DNA from 4 places in the Dactylosporangium sp. NPDC050588 genome. Region 4 is predicted to be linked to each of the others. Evidence: riboswitches for the same ligand, from Rfam matches in the RefSeq annotation. Region 4 holds a riboswitch; each other region holds the start of a gene.
The links. Region 4 has a riboswitch for cobalamin ahead of bluB (5,6-dimethylbenzimidazole synthase). Riboswitches for the same ligand answer to the same signal wherever they lie in the genome.
Positions count from the first base shown of each region.

Region 1 (5,660 bases), on a different contig from region 4:
GACGGTGCGCTGGCCCTCCAGGACGAACAGCGAGTAGTAGTGCGCCACGACGTAGCCGACGACGATCGGCACGATCGAGTGGGCCAGCTCGCCCGGCATGCGCTCCGCCGACGTGTGGCCGCGCCGGCCCGAGGTGCGGGTCGCCACGGTGTACGCGAGCGCCACCGCACCGATGACCGCCAGCAGGCCGAGGGTGCCGGTGACGGGGGCGGGCAGCCCGTTCTCCTGGGTGAACCGCAGCCAGAAGAGCGCGCCGGACATCGCGTCGTAGAAGGTGGCGCCGAGCAGCACGACGGCGACGGCGACGAGCCCGGGCGCGGGGCGCAGGCCGGCGATGCCGTCGAGGGGGTTGCGCCAGGCGAGCGTGCCGTCGGGGCGGCGGCCGATGACGGCGAGCCGGCCGGCGAGGTCGCTGAGCACCTCGAACGCGTCGCCGCGGGTGTGCCAGTCGGGGCCGTAGACGAAGGCGCCGGCGAGCATGGCCACGGCGTACACGGCCAGCCAGGTGCCGATGACGGGCAGGGTCGCCCGGTCGGGGGCGACGAGCTCCAGCCACGCGAACGCGAAGAGCCCCGCGGCCGCGGGCCAGTAGCCGACGCCCTCGGGCAGCGGGCGGCGGGGCCTGAAGCCCAGCGACAGCGTGCGCAGCGGGTTCAGGGCCCGCCAGACGGGGCCGAGCAGGAGCGACAGCGGCACCAGCCCGACCCAGAACAGCACGTACACGATGCCGGCCGCCGGGTTGTCGGCCGTGTCGGGCAGCGTGAACGTCCACGCCAGGACGGCCAGCAGCAGGATGCCCACGAGCCGGGGGATGACGGCGGGCACCGGGACGGTCCGCACGGGGCGGCCGGCGGCGGGGTCGAGCCGCGGGGCGCGCCACGCGACGCCGAGCACCACGAACGACACGATCAGCGCGGCGGCGGCGCCGACGAGCAGCTGGCCCAGCGTGAGCGGCAGGTCCTGGCGGCCGCCGACACCGTGGGCCAGGGCCGGCGCGAGGTCCGTGTTCACCGGACCACGAGCTGGAAGAGCACCAGGTGCGACGCGTGCGTCTCCACCTCGAACAACCCGGTCCGGTCGACCCGCAGCTCGAGCGACGCGGGCGCCCCGGCCGGCAGCGCCAGGCTCTTGTCATAGCCGTGGACGTGCAGCTCGTCGGCGATGTCGGAGGTGACGGTGATCCGCACCAGGTTGCCCTTGGCGACCTCGACCCGGCCGGTCGGCGGCGTCACCTTCTTCTTCGCGACGGTGACGACGATCTCCTTGTCGAAGGTCGCGGCCGGCGACGGCGGCGCCGAGGAGGTTCCCGCGGTCGGTGACGGCGCGTCGGCACCGGCGGCGGCGGCCGTCGCGGTCGTGGTGGACGGCGCCGGCGCAGGTGTTGCAGGGTCGGCGGAGCACCCCGTGAGGGCCAGGACGAGCGCGGCGGCGAGGACGGTGGCACGAGCTGCAGGCACGAAAAGGCTCCCGAGGTGACGGGGGGTTTGTCAGGGCTGTGAATTTAGCGTCTTGTCGCTCATGGGGGAACCCGGCATCATGTGCCGATGCGATCGGTCCGTGTCGGTGCGTCGAAGATCGCGGTGCTGGCGCTCGTCGCCGTGCTCGGCGTCGTGCTGCCCGCACATCCTGCCTCAGCCCACGGCCAGCTGGCCATGTCCGACCCGGTGCAGGACAGCACCGTCGACAAGCCGCGCGCCGAGGTGGCGCTGTACTTCACCGAGCAGCCCGCCTCGTTCGCCTGGTTCACGGTCACCGCGCCGTCCGGGCTGCGGGTCGAGGGCGGCTGGCGGACCGGGGAGCCGAAGCGCCTCGACAAGCCCGTCCAGGAGTACTTCATGGTCGACGGGAAGTTCGAGCCCAGGTCGTACAACACCGGCTTCCCGGCGCTCGTCCCGGTGTCGCACTGGCCTGAGCAGGGCCTGTACACGGCCGCCTACCAGACGGTCGCCTCCGACGGGGAGGCCGTGAAGGGGCAGCTGCGGTTCACCTACAGCGGCCCGGTGACGCCGGCGCCGGCGGGCTGGACCGCGCCGACCGCCGGCCCGTCCGAGGCGCTGACCCGCGCGCTCAACAAGGAGGGCGCCCCACCGGCGACGGCCGGGCCGACCCAGGGCCCGCAGCAGGCGCAGCCGCCGGTGTCGGCGCCGGCGCCGGTGAAGACGCCGTTCGTGCTCACCGACTGGCTGATCCCGGCGCTGCTCATCGTGGGTGTCGGCCTCATGATCGGGCTCGCGGCCCGGCGCGCGCCGGTGCAGCCGGAGAAGAAACGCCGCAAGGCCGCCCTCCGCTGAGGAGGACGGCCGCGACGGCACCGGTCAGCCGGTGGTGGTGCCGCAGGTCGCCTGGATCTGCGCGGTGAGCCGCTCGGCGAAGGCCGGGTCGGCGATGACCCGTTGCTGATACTGCTCGACCTGTGCGTCGGCCAGCCCCGTGTACAGGGGTTTGCTGGCGTACGCGTCGGCCATCGCCGCCGGGTCGGTGTAGACCCGCGACTGGACCGAGCACAGGTGCGCCGCCGTCGTGTCCAGGAAGATCGTCTCCATCCGTTCGGGTGTCAACGACGCACTGGCGGACGGTCCGGCCGCCGACGGTGCGGAGATCTTCGCCGGGGTCTTCGAGCCCTCGTCACCGCAGCCCGCCAGGCCGGCGGTGACCGCGAGGGCGGCGATGGTGAGCAGCACACGCGAGCGGATCATGTCAGCGTCCTCCTTAGACGACGACCAGCGTGAGGTCGTTGGTGTCGGTGATGCCGGCGTACGTCTGCTTGACCGTCAGCTTGTAGGTGCCCACCGCCACGTTCGTGGCGTCGAACTTCACGGCGGCGAAGTCGTCGGTGCCGACGGCCAGCGCCGCGGCCTGGTTGGGCTGGGTGTACGCGCGCTCCTGCGGGTAGCTGACGACCAGGCCGGTCGGGCCGCCGGAGACGGTGATCCGCAGGTCGTCGACGCCGCCCTTGCGCGCCTGGAACACCAGCTGCGACCAGACCGGGGTCTTCTTCGGCACCGTCACCGTCGAGGTCTTCTGGGTGACGGCGTCCCCGGTGACCGACACGACCGGCAGGGTCGCGACCTGCGAGCCGGTGCGCTTCGTGCCGGTGCAGGTGGTCGCGCCGTCGGCCTTCTCGGTGTACGAGTAGTTCAGCGTCACCGGGTTCAGCGACACGAGCTTGTTCGTGGCGACGCTGATGTTGAACGCGATGTAGTCCACGCGCCCGGCGGCGAGCGAGTCACCCTTCGACAGCGACGAGTAGCTCTGCGTGTTCGACGGGTAGGTGATGGTGAGGCCTGCCCCGGAGGCGGTGACCCGCACGTCGCAGACGTCGCCGGCCGCACCCCACAGGGTGCCCACCCAGCCCGACTGCCCCGGCAGCATCGGCGCGAGCAGCGGCACCACCAGGCCCAGGTCCGGGGTCGCGGCGCTGGCCGGCGCCGCGGCGGGGACGATGGCGGCCGCGCCCGCGGCGCAGGCGAGGGCGATCGAGGCTGATCGGCGCATCGGAGAGGTCCTTCTCTGTTGATGACGGCTGCCTGATGACGAGTTCCAGATCGGCCGGGCCGGCGGCCGGTTGAGCTAGCCCGTGAGCGCTATCCAGGTGTCGTACTGGTGCACCGCGATTCCCTCGAACGCGGCGTAGCGCTGCGCGGCCCGGTCGACGTCGCTGAGCGTGGCCCGCATGGCGCTGTCCGTGCCGCCGTGGAACGTGCAGTACGCGCAGTCACCGAGCGCCTGCGTCTCCGCGCCCAGCCGGGCCGGTTTCGCCGCCTTCCCGGCCCGCCGCAGCAGGTCGTCGGCGACGCCGAGCATCGAGTTGCCGCCGGTCGCGGTGTTGCGGTAGCTCATCACCGTGACGCCGTCGACCCGGGCGAGCACGGCGTCGGCCAGGTTCTCCCCGCCGACCTGGACCGTCGGCAGCCAGAAGGGCACGTCGAGCTCGACCGGCGGGCCGATCAGCACCAGCTCGTCCAGCAGCCGCAGCAGCTGCGGCACGAGCGCCGCCTGCCGCTCCTCCCAGGCCGGCAGCAGGTAGGGCTCGACGTCGACGTGCAGCCCCCGGAACAGGCCGGACGCCGCGGCGGCCCGCGCCCAGGCGAGCGCGGTCGCGTGGTCGGTCGTCCAGGCCGGTTCGCCGCCGAGCGCGTCGAGGGCGATCCCGGCGTCGTCACACAGCGCACGCAACCGGGTCAGCTCCGTCACGTCGGCGCGCGGGTCGTAGTACGCGAAGATCGTCGTCACCGAGCGGGCCTTCGCCCAGTCGACGACGGCCTCCGGCCGCTCCCGCTCCCACAGCCACATGGCCCGGGTGCCCGGCGGCGCCACGCTCGTCTCCGGTGCCAGGGGCGGCAGGCGCGGCCGTACCGACGCGACGACCAGACCCATGGTCGACACGACGCACAGGACGGCGTGCGCGACGCTCCTCCACATGTCATCTGTTCGGCCGGTCGTGCCCGGCCCGAAGGATTTGGGTCACGTTGACGTCACTGGGAGCCGTGGGACACGATGAACCCCGAGCGGTCATAGGGAGGAACCCAGTGCGAATCTGGGACGGTCCCGCCACTGTGACCGGGGAGCCACCCTCCAGCGTCAGGGCCACGGCCGCGAGCCGGAAGGTCGGGGGATGGCGGCGATCCGGGAGTCAGGAGACTCCAGCCGCTCGTGCTCCATGACCCAGCGGGCGCGGACCCGCTCGAGGAGGATGTGCCCGTGACGTCGCCGTATCCGTTCTCGGCCGTGGTCGGCCTGCCCGACCTGCGCCTGGCCCTGCTGCTCACCGCCGTGTCACCGGCGATCGGCGGGGTCCTCGTCCGGGGTGAGAAGGGCACCGCCAAGTCGACCGTCGTGCGTGGCCTCGCCGCGCTCCTGCCGGAGGTCGACGTCGTCGCCGGCTGCCGCTTCGCCTGCGACCCGCTGGCTGCCGACCCTTCGTGCCCCGACGGCCCGCACACCGCCGGCACGCCCGCCGCCCGGCGCCGCTCCGCGCTGGTCGAGCTGCCCGTCGGCGCCACCGAGGACCGGGTCGTCGGCACCCTCGACCTGCAGCGGGCCCTCGGCGAGGGCGTGAAGGCCTACGAGCCCGGCCTGCTTGCCGCCGCGCACCGGGGCGTCCTCTACGTCGACGAGGTCAACCTGCTGCCCGACCACCTCGTCGACCTGCTCCTCGACGCCGCCGCGATGGGCCGCGCCCACGTCGAGCGCGACGGGGTCTCCGTCAAGCACGCCGCCCGCTTCCTGCTCGTCGGCACCATGAACCCGGAGGAGGGCGAGCCGCGGCCGCAGCTCGTCGACCGGTTCGGCCTGGTCGTCGGCGTGGCCGCGCCCGCCACGGTCGAGCCGCGGGCCGAGGTGGTGCGGCGGCGGCTGCAGTACGAGAACGACCCCGCCGGGTTCGCCGCCCGCTACGTCGAGCAGGACGCGGCCCTGGCGGGCAGGATCGTCGCCGCCAGGCAGATCCTGCCCCGGGTCACGCTGCCGGACGCGCAGCTGGACCGGATCGCGCGGATCTGCATCGCGTACCGGGTGGACGGCCTGCGCGCCGACATCGTCGTGGCCCGCACGGCGGTCGCCGTCGCCGCCTGGCACGGCCGGACCGTCGTGACGAAGGACGACCTGCGGGACGCGGCCCGGCTCGCGCTGCCGCACCGGCGCCGCCGCGACCCCCTGGA
Region 1 covers NZ_JBFAJA010000020.1:111,616-117,275, forward strand. Annotated here, with positions in the region: gene AB0I21_RS16265 (hypothetical protein) at 1-1,011, opposite strand, end outside; gene AB0I21_RS16270 (hypothetical protein) at 1,008-1,457, opposite strand; gene AB0I21_RS16275 (copper resistance protein CopC) at 1,545-2,291, shown strand; gene AB0I21_RS16280 (hypothetical protein) at 2,316-2,696, opposite strand; gene AB0I21_RS16285 (hypothetical protein) at 2,710-3,495, opposite strand; gene AB0I21_RS16290 (hypothetical protein) at 3,571-4,422, opposite strand; cobalamin riboswitch at 4,493-4,667, shown strand; gene AB0I21_RS16295 (VWA domain-containing protein) at 4,702-5,660, shown strand, end outside.
Region 1: another riboswitch for cobalamin. It lies ahead of AB0I21_RS16295 (VWA domain-containing protein); the one in region 4 lies ahead of bluB (5,6-dimethylbenzimidazole synthase).

Region 2 (5,660 bases), on a different contig from region 4:
CCGAGCCCTCGGCGCGCTTGATCTGCTCGCGGATCGCCGCGGTCCACAGCCCACGGGCCTTGAGCTCCCGCACCAGGTACGTGTTGATCTGCAGGAACTCACCCGACATGGTCTCGCGTTTGAACAGATTGGACACCTGCGGCTCGATGCACTCGTAACACCCTGCGATGGACGCGATCGTCGCGGTCGGCGCGATCGCGATCAGCAGCGAGTTGCGCAACCCACTCGCCGCGACCTTCTCACGGAGCAGGGCCCAGCGCTCACCCTCGGTGGGCGCGCCCCACAGGTCCGGGTGCAGCTCGCCGCCGGCGGCGCGGGTCTCGGCGTACGCGGGGTGCGGCCCGAACCGCTCCGCCAGGTCCGCCGACGCTTCCAGGGCGGTGAGGTAGATCTCCTCCTGCACCCGCGTCGACAGCTCGCGGGCGGCGGGGGAGTCGAACGGCAGCCGCAGCGTGAAGAACGCGTCCTGCAGTCCCATGAGGCCGAGCCCGACCGGCCGCCACCGCGGGTTGGACGCGGCGGCCTGCTGCGACGGGTAGTAGTTGATGTCGATGACCCGGTCCAGGAACACCACGGCGGTGCGGACGGTGGTGCGCAGCTTGTCCCAGTCGACGCCGCCGGCTGTGAGATGCGCGCCGAGGTTGATCGAGCCGAGGTTGCAGACCGCCGTCTCGTCGTCGCTGTTGACCTCGAGGATCTCGGTGCACAGGTTGGACAGGTGGATCGTGTTGCCGGGCGCGCCCGTCTGGTTCGACAGCGCGTTGGAGCGGTCCTTGAACGTCATCCAGCCGTTGCCGGTCTGCGCCAGGGTGCGCATCATCCGCCCGTACAGGTCGCGGGCCTTGACGGTGCGCACCGCGTGCTTCTCGGCGACGCGGTACGCCTCGTCGAACTCGGCACCGAACAGGTCGGGCAGCTCCGGCGCGTCGGACGGGTCGATGAGCGACCAATCGGCGTCGGCCTCGACCCGGCGCATGAACTCGTCCGGGATCCAGTTCGCGAGGTTCAGGTTGTGGGTGCGGCGGGCCTCTTCGCCGGTGTTGTCGCGCAGCTCCAGGAACTCCTCGATGTCCGGGTGCCACGGCTCCAGGTACACGCACGCGGCGCCCTTGCGCCGGCCGCCCTGGTTGACGGCGGCAACACCCGCGTCCAGGGTCTTCAGGAACGGCACGATGCCGTTGGACTTGCCGTTCGTGCCGCGGATGAGCGCGCCCCGGCCGCGCACCCGGGACCAGGAGATGCCGATCCCGCCGGAGAACTTCGACAGCTTCGCGACCTGGTGGTAGCGCTCGTAGATCGAGTCGAGCTCGTCGCGGGGCGAGTCGACCAGGAAACACGACGACATCTGGGTGTGCGCGGTGCCGGAGTTGAACAGCGTCGGCGAGCTCGGCAGATACGCGAGGGACGACATGAGCCGGTAGAAACCGATCGCCTCACCCGGGGTCTGCGACAGCCCGCACGCGACGCGCAGCAGCCAGTACTGCGGGGTCTCCACGACCAGTCTCGACGAAGGGTGGCGCAGCAGGTACCGGTCGGCGACGGTCCGCAGCCCGAAGTACTCGAAGCGCAGGTCGCCGTCGACGTCGACGGCGTCGTCGAGCTTGCGGGCGTTGCGGGCTACGAACGCCGCGGTGTCGTCGCTGATGAGGCCCTGCTGGTGCGCGTGCCGGATCGCCTGGCTGAAGCTCGCCACGCCCTGCCCGCGGACCTCCTTGTCGACGTACGCCGCGAGCAGCCGCGCCGCGAGCCGCGAGTACTGCGGCTCCTCACCGATCAGCTCCGCCGCCGTCTGGATCGACAGCTTGTCCAGCTCCGCCGTCGTCGCCCCGTCGTACAGTCCGCTGATCGTCTTCGTCGCCACCCGCAGCGGGTCGACCTCGTCGAGGTCGGCGACCCATCGCTCGACCGCCTTCACGATCTTGTTGACGTCGACCGGCTCCAGGTCGCCGTTGCGCTTGCGGACCTGCATCGCGTGCCGGCGCTGCTCCGGCGCCTTCCCGGCCGTCGCCTGGTCCTGCGTCACCGTCATGTGCTCCCCCTCGTCGCCTGCTCATCACCACCGGATGAACGCAGGGGGAAGCCCGCCACAGAAAGGCGCACGCGAGGAGCACCTGGCGATGGCGTCAGCCGTCCCACGCGGCATCCGACCACCGCACGCCGCCCTCGGCGCGCGGTGCGCTGGCAGGTCTTCGGACTCGCGGGCGCGACCGTCTCCGGTCACCTACTGGCCGTCGCTTCCCAGACCTCACGGTCCAGTGCTCAATGACAGCGTTCGTTCCCACTCACCGCTGCGGGGCAGTCCCGGACTCACACCGGGTTCCCTGTTGCCACGACCGCACCGAAGCGCGGCCGAACCAGCTGCAAGCGACACCATATATGGGTGCGGGCGAGAATTCACAACACCAGATCCTGTGTCGGCGTGTCGTGCCGTAGCTCACAGCCGGGTCCGCCGGCCGGCACCGGCGGACCCGGCCGTGGTCACGCGGGGACGGAGGGCGGGGCGCCGGACCCGAACGCCCAGCCCTCGACGGTACCGATGGCGGGGTCGTAACCGGTGGCGCCGAGGCTGCTGTAGTTCCAGGCACCGCCGGGCACTGCGTGCCAGTAGGACCAGTACGCCGACGCCGGCGGGGTGTTGACGCATGGCTCCGTGGCGGCGGTGGGCTTGCCGTTGATCCGGCAGATGAAGGCGAGGCTCCAGCGCTGGGTGCCGGTGACGGTGAACCCGGCGCCGCGGCCTGCGAGTCGGCGGCGGTGAGGGTGGCGAAGCCGGCGCCGGTCAGACCGGGCACGGCCTGCGCGGTCGCGCGGATCGCGGTGGCCGGGTCGAACCCGGTCGTCGTGTAGGTGATCGCGCCGCGGTCGGCGGCCGGGCCGGAGCAGCGCACCTGCAGGCCGAGCAGGAATCCGCGGGCCTTGAGCCAGGCGACCGGCCGGCCGGCGCCGCGCAGCGCCTGCGCGGCGAGGCCGGTGCTGTTGGCATTGCTCGACGCGGTGTCGGCCGCGGTAGGTCGGCCCGTAACACTCGATGATCACGCAGTCGTCGGTCAGTGTCGCCAGGACGCCCGCGATGTCATGGCGTCGCCAGGCGTCGAAGTGGTCGGTGAGCTGGTTCATTTGGCCTGCCTCGGCGCCTCGGCCCGGGGTCGGTGGTTCGACGAGCGAACCGCGTATGCCCAGTTGGCACAGCTGGGCGGTGACCCCCTGATTGCGGCCGACCATGTCCTGTACAACGCCAAGTCGGGCGGCTGTGACATGACCTCGGTCGATGCCTCGGCGCTCAGCAAGCCCAACATCCCGACCCCCGAACGGGCACAGGTTCGGCGCGGTCAGGGCTGCAGGAGCACACGCTGGGCGGCGCGCTCCAGCAAGGCCCGGTCGGTCGCGGCGGCGAGGGTGTCATGGGCCGGGTGGCTCAGCACCTGGACGATCGCGATGTCGAGATTCAGCGCCTGCAGCGTCCGTTCGGTCTGGGGCCCGGCATGACTGCCACCGGGGGTACGGATTCCGCCGATCAGCAGGACCGTGGTGCGCTCGTTGCGCACGGCGGCCGCGACGATCGGCATCGGCGTCACCACGGTCAGGCCGGCGACGTCGTCGAGCAGCTCCGTCAGCCGCACTGCCTTGGGGCCGCCCGAGATCCCGACCGCCATGCCCGGCTGGACGAGGCCCAGCGCCTCCTGGACCTCGTCCGGGGCCGGCCGATGCGCTGGCCGTGCCGGCTGCTCCTCGCCGATCGGCATGGCTCCGCCGCGGACCCGGTGCAACAGCCCGCGATCCGCGAGCACCTCCAGGTCCCGGCGGATCGTCGGGATCGACACGTCGAAGCGCTCGCTCAGCTCGTGCAGGCCGATGCCGCCGAGTTCGCGGGTCGCCGCGACGATCCCGGCGCGACGCGTCTCGATGAGCACCTCACGCCTCCTCGATCACCGTTACCGCACCGGCCTCGACAACGCGGCCGCCGACTTCAGCGGCGTGCTCGCCATGGTTGATCGCGATGACGAACGGCGGGCGCCGCACGACCTCGACCGTTTCGGGCACGTCGTGGCGGACCGAGAGCCCTGTCTGAGGCAGGATCCGGGCCAGCAGTCGCTCGAGGCCGGCCGCGTCCGGGCGGGTCGAGACGTACCAGGCCGTGCCGCCTCCGTGCGCTTTGCGGGTGACGGCCGGACCTCCGGCCGCCGGTCCGTCCGAGTAGGTCAGCACGACCTCCGCGGTGTCGACGACGAGGTCCTCGGCCCACACATCGGCGGCCGTGCCGTCCGAGAGCTCGATGTGCCGGCCCTGCCGCAGCGGCAGGAACTCCTCGACTGTCACGCCGAGCAGGTCGCGGAGCGCCCCCGGATGCGCATCCCCGTGCACGGTGTCGTTCGCGTCGACGATGCCGGAGAAGTACGACACGAGCAGCGTTCCCCCGCCGGTGACGTATGCGTCGAGGTTCTTCGCCGCCGCGGCCGTCGTCAGGTACAGCGATGGTACGACGACCAGCGGGTACCTGCTCAGGGCCGCCTCTGGGTGGACGAAGTCGACGGTGAGGTGGGCCTTCCACAGCGCCGTGTAGTACGCCTCGATCCGCTCGCGGTATGCCAGGTCCACGGACGGGCGCCATTCCAACTCGAGGGCCCACCACGACTCCCAGTCCCACACGATCGCCACGTCGGCCTTGACCCGGGTGCCGCGCAGCCGGTCCAGCCCGGCGAGGCGTCCGCCGAGCTCGGTGACCTCGCGCCAGATCCGGGTGCTGGTTCCGCCGTGCGGCAGCATCGCCGAGTGGAACTTCTCCGCCCCGAACCGCGAGGCCCGCCACTGGAAGAACAGCACCGCGTCGGCGCCGCGGGCCAGGTGGGCCAGGCTGTTGCGGGTCAGCTCGCCGCGCCGCTTGGCGATGTTGCGGGGCTGCCAGTTCACGGCGCTCGTGGAATGCTCCATCAGCATCCACGGCGCTCCGCCGGCGAGGCTGCGCGTCAGGTCCGCGCACATGGCCAGTTCGATGTGCGGATCGTCGCGTTCGGCCTGCAGGTAGTGGTCATTGGCGACCACGTCGACCTCGCCGGCCCACTTCCAGTAGTCGACCCACTTGCAGTTGGCGATCATGAAGTTGGTGGTGACCGGTACCTCGGGCGACAGGCCGCGCAGGATGTCGCGCTCCCGCCGGAAGTTCTCCAGATGGACGTCGGAGCAGAACCGGAAGAAGTCCAGCTGCTGCGCCGGGTTCACCGGTGTCGGCGCTGCGTGTGGCGGCTCGATCTCGGCCCAGTCGCTGTAGCGCTGGCTCCAGAACGTCGTGCCCCATGCGGCGTTGAGCGTCGGCAGGTCGCCGTGGCGGTCCTGCAGCCAGCCGCGGAACGCCTCGGCGCAGCCTGGGCAGTAGCAGTGCGGGTTCACGCCGGCGTACTCGTTGTGGACGTGCCACAGCGCGACCGCCGGATGCTCGCCGTAGCGGCGGCCCAGCTGCTCGGTGATCGTGGCGGCGGCCCGCGCGTACTCAGCCGAGCTGGGACAGAAGCTCTGCCGGCCGCCCTGTCCGAGGACGTGGCCTTCGCGGTCGATGAGCCGCGCGTCGGGATAGCGGTAGGTCAGCCACGGCGGTGGAGCCGCGGTCGGCGTGGCGAGGTCCGCGCGGATCCCGTTGGCATGTAGGAGCTCCAGAACCCTGTCGA
Region 2 covers NZ_JBFAJA010000039.1:55,222-60,881, reverse strand. Annotated here, with positions in the region: gene AB0I21_RS26655 (ribonucleoside-diphosphate reductase subunit alpha) at 1-2,029, opposite strand, end outside; cobalamin riboswitch at 2,163-2,374, opposite strand; gene AB0I21_RS26650 (DeoR family transcriptional regulator) at 3,330-3,911, opposite strand; gene AB0I21_RS26645 (beta-galactosidase) at 3,913-5,660, opposite strand, start outside.
Region 2: another riboswitch for cobalamin. It lies ahead of AB0I21_RS26655 (ribonucleoside-diphosphate reductase subunit alpha); the one in region 4 lies ahead of bluB (5,6-dimethylbenzimidazole synthase).

Region 3 (5,660 bases), on a different contig from region 4:
ACGACTCGGCGCGCGCCATCGGCGGGATCAGGTGGTCGACCAGGGTGGCGTGCGCCCGCCGCTTCGCCTGGGTGCCCTCGCCGGGGTCGTTGACCAGGAACGGGTAGATCAGCGGCAGGTTGCCCAGGGCCGCGTCGGCACCGCACGAGGCGGACATCCCGACCGTCTTGCCCGGCAGCCACTCGAGGTTGCCGTGCTTGCCGACGTGCACGACCGCGTGCGCACCGAACTCGTCGGCGAGCCACCGGTACGCGGCCAGGTAGTGGTGGCTCGGCGGCAGGTCGGGGTCGTGGTAGATCGCGACGGGGTTCTCCCCGAAGCCGCGCGGCGGCTGCACCATCACCACGACGTTGCCCTCGCGCAGCGCGGCGAGGACGATCTCGCCGCCGGGGTCGCGGGACGTGTCGACGAACAGCTCACCGGGCGCCGGCCCCCAGTGCCGCTCCATCTCCTCCCGCAGGTCGGCGGGGAGCGTGTCGAACCAGCTCCGGTACCGGGCGGCGGAGATCCGGATCGGGTTGCCGCGCAGCTGATCCTCGGTGAGCCAGTTCACGTCCTGCCCGCCGGCGGCGATGAGCGTGTGCATCAGCGCGTCGCCGTCCTTCGGGAAGCCGTCGGCGCCGACGTACCCCTGCGCGTGCATCGCATCGAGCAGCCGCACGACGCTCGCGGGCGTGTCGAGGCCGACCGCGTTGCCGATCCGCGCGTGCTTCGTCGGGTACGCGCTGAGCATCAGCACGATCTTGCGGTCCTCGGGCCGCAGGTGCCGCAGCCGGGCGTGCGCGACCGCGGTCCCGGCGACCCGGCCGGCCCGCTCCCGGTCGGCGACGTACACGGTGAGGCCGTCGGCGTCGATCTCCTTGAACGAGAACGGCACCGTGATGATCCGGCCGTCGAACTCCGGGATCGCGACCTGCGTCGCGGTGTCCAGCGGCGACAGCCCGTCGTCGTTGGCGTCCCAGGTGTCGCGGGAGCTCGTGAGGCACAGCCCCTGCAGGATCGGCACGTCGAGCGCGGCCAGGGCGCCGACGTCCCACGCCTCGTCCTCGCCGCCGGCCTGCGCGTCGGCGGGCCGGGTGCCACCCGCGGCGAGGACCGTGACGACCAGCGCGTCCGCCTGCCGCAGCGTGTCGAGCAGCTCCGCCGGGGCGGCCCGCAGCGACGAGGCGAACACCGGCAGGGCCCGCCCGCCCGCGTCCTCGACGGCCTCGCAGAGCGTCTCCACGAACGCGGTGTTTCCCGCCAGGTGGTGCGCCCGGTAGTAGATGATCCCGACGGTCGGACCGTCGGCCTTGGACTCCCGGTCCAGCTCCCCCCACGCGGGGGTCTGCACCGGCGGCGCGAACCCGTGGCCGGTCAGCAGGACCGTGTCGGAGAGGAAGTTGTGCAGCTCGGCGAGGTTGGCGGGGCCGCCCTCGGTGAAGTAGGCGTGGGCCTCCGCGGCGACGCCGGCGGGCACCGTCGAGCGGCGCATCAGCTCCGCGTCGGGCAGCGACTCACCGCCGAGCAGCACCACCGGCGCCGGCAGGCGCAGCAGCGTGTCGAACCCCTCCTGCCAGTCGCGGTAGCCGCCCAGGAACCGCACCACGACCAGGTCGGCACCGTCGGCCAGGGCCGGCAGCTCCTCCACGGTGAGGCGGGACGGGTTGGCCAGCCGGAACGCCGCGCCGCTCGCACGGGCGCTGAGCAGGTCGGTGTCGGACGTCGACAGCAGCAGGATCACGCCGGGGTCCTCCCTCGGGGTCCGCGCCCCAAGTCGGTCGGGAAAGGTCCGGCGGCGGAGAGTCTCCTGGCTCCCGGATCGGCGCTCGCCTCCGGCCTTCCCGGGCTCGCACCCGGTGGCCGTCGTCTCCGGCCTCCGGGGCGCTGGGCCCGGTGGCCGTCGTCGGAGGTCCACTCCCCGGTCACAGTGGCGGGACCGCGCCGGATTCACACCGGCTTCCTCCACACGTCGCCGTACAGCACCGCCAACTCTGCCGGTCACGGCTTCCTTGCGTCAAGCTCGCCCGTCCCACCTCGGTGTCGGCTTCCTTGGGTCGGGCGGGGTGCTGCGCAGTAGTATCCGGCGCGTGCAGGCTGCCAGTGGACGTGACGCTCCGGACCGGTGCCCGGGTGCCGTGCAGGTCCACGCGGCGGCCGACGGTGGCCTGGCCCGCGTCAGGCTGCCCGGCGGGCGGCTGCCCGTCCCCGCCCTCGAGGTCCTCCGCGCCGCCGCCGCGGACCTCGGCGACCCCGCCCTGGAGCTCACCTCGCGCGGAAACGTGCAGATCAGAGGGCTGCGGCCGGACGCGTCGCCGGAGCTGGCGGCCAGGCTCACCGCCGCGGGACTGCTGCCGTCGGACACCCACGAGCGGGTCCGCAACATCATCGCCAGCCCGCTCAGCGGCCGCGACGGCCTCGGCGAGCTGGACGTGCGGCCGGTGGTGGCCGCGTTCGACGCCGGGCTGTGCGCCGACCCCGCCCTGGCGGCGCTGCCCGGCCGGTTCCTGGTGACCGTCGACGACGGGCGCGGCGACGTGTCCCCGCTCGGCGGCGACGTCGGCCTGCACGGCGACCGCCTCCTCCTCGCCGGGCTCCCGACCGCGGGCCGGGCCGGTGACGACCCCGCTGAGCTGCTGCTCCGGGCGTCCCGGGCGTTCCTGGACGAGCGCGCGGCGCAGGGCGGCACCGCGTGGCGGCTGGCCGAGCTGACCGACGGCCCGGCCCGGGTGGCGGCCCGCCTGGGGTTCGCCCTCGGTACAGACGTTGACCAGTTCGTAGGCTCGCCCGGGCCGGCGGTCGGACGGACCCCGCAGGTCGGGGGACCGGTCGCGCTGACGGTGGTCGTACCACTCGGGCTGCTGACACCGGAGCAGTCGGCGGCGCTCGTCGCGGCGGCGTCGGGGGAGATCATCGTCACGCCGTGGCGGACCGTCGTCGTGCCCGACGTGCCGGTCGAAGAAGCTGGACGTCTCGAGTCACTGCTGACGACCGCCGGCCTCGGCACCGACCCCGCGACGCCGTGGGCCGGGGTCACGGCGTGCGCCGGCCGGCCCGGCTGCGCGAAGGCCCTCGCCGACGTGCGCGCCGACGCCCGCGCGGCCGTCCTCGGCGGTCTCGACCATGCGTTGCCGGTGCACTGGGTCGGCTGCGAACGGCGCTGCGGCGCACCGAAGGGAAGGCACGTGGAGATGCTCGCGACCGCCGACGGCTACCGGGTGCTGTCATGACGGCTCAGGAGTCCGTCGCAGACGGCGCCGTCCAGGGCGGCGCCTCCGGTTTCGTCACGGACGGTGGTTTCGACTACGTCAAGGACGGCGCGGAGATCTACCGGCGGTCGTTCGCGACGATCCGCGCCGAGGCCGACCTGTCCGCGCTGCCCGCCGACGTCGCCCAGGTCACCGTCCGCATGATCCACGCGTGCGGCATGGTCGACCTCGCCGGTGACGTCGGGTACAGCGCGGACGTCGTGTGCCTCGCCCGCGCCGCCCTGCGCGACGGCGCCCCGATCCTGTGCGACGCGGAGATGGTCGCCTCCGGCGTGACCCGCGCCAGGCTGCCCCGCGACAACGAGGTCCTGTGCACGCTGCGCGACCCGCGGGTCCCGGCGCTCGCCCACGAGCTGGGCACCACCCGCAGCGCCGCCGCCCTCGACCTGTGGGGTCCGCGCCTCGACGGCGCGGTCGTCGCGATCGGCAACGCGCCGACGGCGCTGTTCCGGCTCCTGGAGATGGTCGCGGCCGGCGCGCCCCGGCCCGCGGCCGTGCTGGGCATCCCCGTCGGGTTCATCGGCGCGGCCGAGTCGAAGGTCGCGCTCGCGGCGTCCGACCTGCCGCATCTGGTCGTGCACGGCCGCCGGGGCGGCAGCGCGATGACGGCCGCCGCCGTCAACGCCATCGCGGACGAGAAGGAATGACCACAGTGGACACCGGTCGGTTGTACGGCGTAGGACTCGGCCCCGGCGACCCGGAGCTCGTGACGGTGAAGGCGGCCCGGCTCATCGCCGCGGCACCCGTCGTCGCGTTTCACAGCGCCCGCCACGGGCGCAGCATCGCCCGTTCGATCGCCGCGCCGTACCTGCGCGACGGTCAGATCGAAGAGGCGCTCGTCTACCCGGTCACCACCGAGGAGGTCCGCGACTACCGGGCCCTCATCGAGGAGCACTACGACGCGTGGGCGGCCCGGCTCGCCGCGCACCTCGACGCCGGCCGTGACGTGGTCGTGCTCTGCGAGGGCGACCCGTTCTTCTACGGCTCGTACATGCACATGCACAAGCGCCTTTCGCACGCCTACGCGACGGAGGTCGTGCCGGGCGTCACCTCGGTCTCGGGCGCGTCCGCGGTGCTCGGCCGCCCCTTGGTCGAGCGCGACGAGGTGCTCACCGTGCTGCCCGGCACGCTGCCCGTCGATGACCTGGCCGCGCGGCTCGCCAGTACCGACTCCGCCGCCGTCATGAAGCTCGGCCGCACGTTCGGGGCCGTCCGGGACGCCCTGGAGCGCGCCGGCCGCCTCGACGACGCCTGGTACGTCGAGCGCGCCACCACCGCCAACGAGCGCGTCGCCCCGCTGTCCACTGTGGACCCGGCCGAGGTGCCGTACTTCTCCATCGCCCTGCTGCCGAGCCGCATGCACGAGGAGACGGCGTCGGCGCTGCGGTCCACGCCGCCCGCGGTCGCCGCCGGCGAGGTCGTCGTCGTGGGGCTCGGCCCGGCCGGCCGGGACTGGCTCACCCCCGAGGCCCTGGCCGCGGTCGAGGCCGCCTCCGACCTCGTCGGCTACGCCCCGTACCTGGCCCGGATCCCGGCCAACCCCCGCCAGCGCCGGCACGCCTCCGACAACAAGGTCGAGTCGGAGCGCGCCGAGTTCGCCTTGTCCCTCGCGAAGGACGGCCGCCGCGTCGCCGTCGTGTCGTCCGGCGATCCGGGCGTGTTCGCGATGGCGGCAGCGGTACTGGAGATCGCCGCCGAACCCCGCTGGAAGGACGTCCCGGTGCGCGTCCTGCCCGGCCTGACCGCCGCCCAGGCGGTGGCGAGCCGCGCGGGCGCCCCCCTCGGCCACGACTTCTGCGTGCTGTCGCTGTCCGACCGCCTGAAGTCGTGGGACGTCATCGCCGCCCGCCTCGAGGCCGCGGCCGGCGCCGACCTCGTCATCGCCATCTACAACCCGGGCTCGAAGAGCCGCACCTGGCAGGTCGAGGCCGCCCGCGACCTGCTGCTGCGCCACCGTTCCCCGGAAACCCCGGTCGTCCTGGGCCGCGACGTCGGCGGCCCGCAGGAGCGCGTCCGCGTGGTGCGCCTCGCCGACCTGGACCCGTCCGAAGTGGACATGCGAACCCTGCTCATCGTCGGCTCGTCCCAGACCCGCACCCTGACCCGCGGCGACGGCGCCCCCGTCGTCTTCACCCCCCGCCGCTACCCCTGACCCCGCCCGGGGCAGCGGCGCTTCCGACCTGCACGCTCTTCACCTTCCGCCGCCCCTCTGACCGCCCCTGGGCGTCGCCTCTGGCTGCCCCGGCTGCCGCCTCTGACCGCTCTCGGCGGTCGTCTCTGGCTGCCCTAGGCCGTCGTCTCTGGCTGCCCCAGGCTGCCGCCTCTGACCGCCATCGGCGGTCGTCTCTGGCTGCCGGGGCTGCCGCCCCTGACCGGCCCCGGCCGCTGCCCTGACCCGCCTTCGTGGCGGGA
Region 3 covers NZ_JBFAJA010000154.1:7,518-13,177, reverse strand. Annotated here, with positions in the region: gene cobN (cobaltochelatase subunit CobN) at 1-1,723, opposite strand, end outside; cobalamin riboswitch at 1,762-1,984, opposite strand; gene AB0I21_RS55310 (precorrin-3B synthase) at 2,070-3,209, shown strand; gene AB0I21_RS55305 (precorrin-8X methylmutase) at 3,206-3,895, shown strand; gene AB0I21_RS55300 (precorrin-2 C(20)-methyltransferase) at 3,892-5,400, shown strand.
Region 3: another riboswitch for cobalamin. It lies ahead of cobN (cobaltochelatase subunit CobN); the one in region 4 lies ahead of bluB (5,6-dimethylbenzimidazole synthase).

Region 4 (5,660 bases):
GCCTGACCTGCCGGCAGGTGCTGCGGGCCAACATCGACCGGGTCTCCCGCACCGTCGCGGTCTTCCTCACCGACGACCCGGCCGCGAAGGTGACCGTCAGCGCGATCCGCAACTGCCGCATCGGCCGGGTCCGGTCCGACGCCGGCGGGCTCGTCGCGGCGGAGATCATCTTCGACCGGATGCTGGCGCAGGGGGAGACGGTGGTGCTGGAGTACCAGTACCGCAGCGACTCGCTCTCCGCGACCGACAACTACTACCGGGGCTTCTCGACCCCGGTCACCGAGTACGTGCTGCAGGTCCAGTTCGACCACGACGCGGTGCCGGCGCGCTGCCGGCGGTTCGAACGCCGCGCGCTCAACGCGCCGGACCAGGGCGTGTGGGAGACGTGGATCGGCTCGACCCACGGCGCCCACGTCGTCGCGTCCGACGTACCCCCCGGCATCGTCGGCATGCGATGGGAGTGGGAGTGAGCCTCGTTGATCACTCCCACCCCCGGACGGTGACCGGGCGCCCGATGTCGGCGGGCGCCCGGCCGGCTTTCAGGAGGCGCTGATCGACACGTCGTCGAGGACGAAGCTGGTCTGCAGCGACCAGTCCTCGACGCCGTTGAACTTCAGCGTGACCGTCTGCCCCGCGAACGCGCTCGCGTCGATGACCTTCTCCACGTACCCGTTGGTCTTGTCCAGGTTCGTGTACGTGGCCACGGTGGTGCTGCCGAGGGTGACGGTCAGCTTGTCGTAGGCCAGGTTCTCGGTCTCCGCGGTGGTGATGCGGATCCAGAAGCGCAGCTGCACGGTCGTGCAGCCGGACGGGACCGCCACGGGCTGCGAGACGGTGTCGGTCTGCACCCGCCCGCCGCCGTTGAGCCACGCGTTGCGGGTGCCGCTGCGCGCCGGGTACTGCGACCACGTGCCGATCACGTTCGCGGTCGAGGTCCACGGCGACGTGCCGTTCTCGAAGCCACCGTTGCCGACGGGCTGCGAGGGTGTGCAGCCGCCGCCACCGGTGGTGACCGTCCAGGTGAACTGGGTCGACGCGGTCTTGTTCGCCGCGTCCTTCAGGGTCACCGTGACGTTCGAGGTGCCCGCCGTCGTCGCGCTGCCGGTGATCCGACCGGTCGACGCGCCGATGGACAGCCCGGCCGGGAGGCCGGACGCGCTCCAGGTGTACGGCGTGGTGCCGCCGCTGCCCTGGACCTGCACGTCGACCTGCTGGCCGACGACGGAGCTCTTGTCGCCCGGGTTGGTCACGGCCGGGTCGGTCGGCGTGCCGCCGCCGATGAACGCCGTGTACAGCAGCACGTTGGGCGAGCCGCTCCCCGCGCTGGTGATCTTCCCGGTGGTGCCGTTGTTCACGAGCGCGTCGCGGACCTGCGCCGGCGTCGCGTTCGGGTTCGCGCCCAGGTACAGCGCGGCGGCGCCGGCCACGTGCGGCGACGCCATCGAGGTGCCGGTCATCGTCGCGCTGCCGGTGTTGCTGGAGTACGACGCCGACACGATGCTCGTCCCCGGCGCGAACAGGTCCAGGCACGAGCCGTAGTTGCTGGTGCTGTTGCGGGCGTCGGAGCTGTTGCTGTTGCCGACGGTGATCGCCGCGGCGACGCCCTGCGGGCTGTAGTAGCAGGCGTCGTCGCCGTTGTTGCCGGCCGCCTGCACGAACTGCACGCCCGAGCTGATCAGGCTCGACACGGCGCTGTCCATGGCCTGGCTGCTGCACCGGCTGCCGCAGCCGATCGAGTAGTTCGCGACCGCCGGCTTCTGGGCGTTGGTGCGCACCCAGTTGATCCCCGCGATCAGGTCGTCGTTGGTGCCGGAGCCCTGGCAGTTCAGGACGCGGACCGAGACGAGGTTCGCCTTCTTCGCGATGCCGTACGTGGTGCCGACGGCGGTGCCCGCGACGTGCGTGCCGTGGCCGTGGCAGTCGGCGGGGTTGCTGTCCCCGTCGACGATGTCGGTGCCCTGCTTCACCCGGCCGCTGAACTCGGTGTGGCTCGCGTTGAGGCCGGTGTCCAGCACGTACACGGTGACGCCCTGGCCCGGGTTCGCCGCGTAGGTGAACGACTGGTTCAGCGGCAGGCTCCGCTGGTCGATGCGGTCGTCGCCCCAGTTGGGCGGGTTGTTCTGGGTGTCGAGGACGGTGATGCGCTGGACCGCCTCGACCGACGCGACGGCCGGGTCTGCGGCCAGCCGCTGCGCCTGCTGCACGGACATGTTCGCCGAGAAGCCCCGCTGCACGCTGTCGAACACGTGCCGGGTCTGCCCGCCGAACCTGCCGGTGAGCCGCTGGGCCTGGGTGGCGATCGCGGTGGAGCCGTCCTTCAGCGTGACGATGTAGCGACCCGCCACCGCGTCGGGACTGTCCGCGTACAGGATCGCGCCCTGCGCGACGGCCGCCGCCGGCGCGGCCGCCGCGAAGGCGCCGGCCAGCCCCGCCACGAGCGCGACGCCGGCCGCCGTAATTCGGTGGAACACGGTGAGACCTCCTCCGAGGGGATGCCAGCTCCGTGGCCGGGTCCGGTTGACGCCGACCCCGGAGGGCTGGAGCAGAAGGTAGGAGGACGCGACCGGCGAAGGTCACCCCGGTGAACAGACGTCGACGATCTGCGCCGTCAAAACTGTTTATGAGTTGCGCGCGCTCACCGGCAGTGACCGGTGGATCGGTTGAGAAGTCAGCCGGCCATGAGCCGTCCGGCTAAAAGCTGCGTCGAAGAGTGCGGCGAAAGATCGCTTCGTGCGAGGCTGGCCGCGGCACCCGCACCAGCTCAGGAGGCACGGATTTGAGCAACAACCTGGACGTCGCGCTGAAGAGCGCGATGAACATCGAGGGGGCGTTCGCGGTCGCGCTCGTCGACTACACCAGCGGCATGACGCTGGGCACCCTCGGCGGCGGCGCCGACTTCGACATCACGGTGGCCGCGGCCGGCAACACCGACGTCGTGCGGGCGAAGCTGCGCACCATCGAGATGCTCGGTCTCGGCGAGCCGATCGAGGACATCCTCATCACGCTCGACAGCCAGTACCACATCATCCGGCCGCTGCACTCCCGCAACGGTCACGGGTTGTTCCTGTACGTGGCGCTCGCGAAGGCGCGCGCCAACCTCGCGCTGGCCCGCCACCAGCTGCGCGCCATCGAAGAGGGCCTCGAACTGTGACGTCCGGCTTCTTCGGCGGCGCCCCCGACGCCGACGGCCTGCCGCGCAGGGAGAGCCTCGAGCCCGGGGGCGGCGTCGGCCAGCTGCAGCCGCCGCGGCTGGGCGCGCGGCCGGAGCCGCTCGACGCCGCTCTGTCCCCGGTGCGCGCCGCGATGGCGGACCTGCGCCTGCGCGTGCCGGGGGTCCGCGGCAGCGTGCTCGCCGGCGTCGACGGCCTGCTGGTCACCTACGACCTGGGCGCGTACGACGCCGGCGGAGGCACCGAGCCGCACGACGCGGCCGCGCTCGCGGCGACGACGTTCGGCCTGGGCCGGCAGGTGGCGCTGGTGCTGGGGCAGTCACCGTTCCGGGACGCGACCATGCGCAACGACGGCGGCTACTTCACCGTGTACGCCGTGGACGGCAGCACGCTGCTCGCGGTGCTCGGCAGCGACGGGCTCAACGTCGCCCGCCTGCACCTGGAGGCCCGCCCGACCTGCCAGCAGCTCGCCGCGCTGCTCTGAGCCCCGCCCCGGTCCCGCCCGGCACCGTGCCCGCCCCACGCGGCGCCGGCTACCAGCGGTCGTGGTGCACGGCGTCGGCGAGCGGGGCCCGGCGGCGCCAGCCGTGCCGCTCCAGGTCGGGGACGGACTCCAGGTGGGTCACCGGGCCCAGGCACAGCCACGCGACCGGGCGGATGCCGGCCGGGACGCCCAGCAGCTCACGGACGAACGGCTCGCGGTAGAACGACACCCAGCCGACGCCGAGCCCCTCCGCGGTCGCGGCCAGCCACAGGTTCTGGATGGCGAGGCAGACGGAGTAGAGGCCGGCGTCGGCGATCGCGTGCCGGCCGAGGACCGCCGGGCCGCCGCGGCCGGGGTCGTACGTGACGACCACGGACAGGGTCGCCTCCAGCACGCCGTCGATCTTGATGCGGGCGAAGGCCGCGGCCCGGTCGGCGTCCAGCGTCGCGGCGAACGTGTCGCGCTCGGTGCGGACGTGGTCGTGGAAGGCGCCGCGCAGGGCGGGGTCGCGGACGAGGACGAAGTCCCACGGCTGGGACAGGCCGACGCTCGGCGCGGCGTGGGCGGCGCCCAGCACGCGGTCGAGGACGTCGCCGGGGATCGGCGCGCCGGTGAACTGGCCGCGCACGTCGCGGCGGCGGTGCACGACGTCGTACAGGTCGGTGCTCATCAGGGCAGGCTCCCGCTGCTCGTGGCCGCCCGTCAGGGACGGCCGGTGGCCGCGAGGCCGGTCTTCGGACTCTCGGATCAACGCCTGCACCGTCCGCCTTCCCAGCCCTGAGGCCAGTGACCGCGCACCGCTGGTGCGCATGGACGGCAGCTCCCCGATCACCGCGGCGGGCCCGTGCCGGATTCACACCGGCTTCCCGATTCTCCCCGGTCGCCCGGGGCACCTCGCTTCAGTTCGTGCCGTCCGGCAGCATACGCGGCGGCCCGGCCGGGCCGCGGCAATAGCGGCCCGTCGGGGCTCAGTCCGCGGCATTCGCGGCCCGTCGGGGCTCAGGGCACGCAGAGCCGGTAGTGGGTGGTGAGCCGGCCGTCCTCGACGAGGTGGAACGCGAGCGCCGGCGGCGGCTCGGGCCGGTCCTCGGGCTCCCACGGCAGCACCATCGTCGACTCGACGCCCGGCGCGGCGAGCACGGGCACGCCCGCGAACGTGCCGACGGCGGCGCTGTGGACGTGCCCGCACAGGACGGCGAGCACGTCCGGGTGGCGGCGGAGGACGTCGGCGAGCCGCCCGGCGCCGAGCTGGCGGACCTGGTCCGCGGCGGGCTTGCCCACCGGCACCGGCGGATGATGGCAGCACACGAACGCGGGCGTGCCCGCCGCCGCAGCGAGGGTGCCGTCGAGCCACCGGAGGGTGCCGTCGTCGAGCCAGCCCTCGGCGTGCCCGGGCACCGACGAGTCGCACAGCGCGAACAGCACCCCCGCCACGGTCTCGGCGCGGTCGGTCCGGAACGCGGCCGGGTCGTCGTGGTTGCCGGGCACCGCGAGGACGGGCACACCGAGCTTCCGGAGGCGGCCGAACGCCGCGTATTCGGCGTCGAGTCCGTGGTCGGCGACGTCGCCGGTGACGAGCACGGCGTCCACCGGTTCGCGGAGGCTGCCGATGTACGCGATGACGCGGTCGAACCGGTCGGTCGGCTGCGCGCCGAGGTGGAGGTCGCTGAGGTGGGCGATGAGCACCCCTGCCGGTTACCCCGGCCGGCGCGCGGCTACCGCGGCGGGCGCGCGCCATCCGCGACGGTCCCGCGGCGCCTGCGGCGGGTGCGCGTTGCCCGTGGCGGTCCCGTGGCGGGTGCGCATTGCCCGCGGGGGTTCGTGGCTACCGCAGCAGGTGTGCGCTGCCCGCGGTTTCGAAGGCGGCGCGGACGTCGGCGATGCCCTCGGTGAAGTGGGCCCAGCTGTCGACGTGGACCGGCACCACGGTCTTCGCGTCCAGGAGCCTGGCCGCCGCCAGCATCCCCGCCGCGCCGAGGGTGAGGTCGGCGTCGCCGAGCAGGGCG
Region 4 covers NZ_JBFAJA010000018.1:121,881-127,540, forward strand. Annotated here, with positions in the region: gene AB0I21_RS15040 (hypothetical protein) at 1-470, shown strand, start outside; gene AB0I21_RS15045 (S8 family serine peptidase) at 540-2,471, opposite strand; gene AB0I21_RS15050 (hypothetical protein) at 2,813-3,151, shown strand; gene AB0I21_RS15055 (roadblock/LC7 domain-containing protein) at 3,148-3,654, shown strand; gene bluB (5,6-dimethylbenzimidazole synthase) at 3,704-4,324, opposite strand; cobalamin riboswitch at 4,362-4,566, opposite strand; gene AB0I21_RS15065 (metallophosphoesterase) at 4,654-5,340, opposite strand; gene AB0I21_RS15070 (MBL fold metallo-hydrolase) at 5,480-5,660, opposite strand, start outside.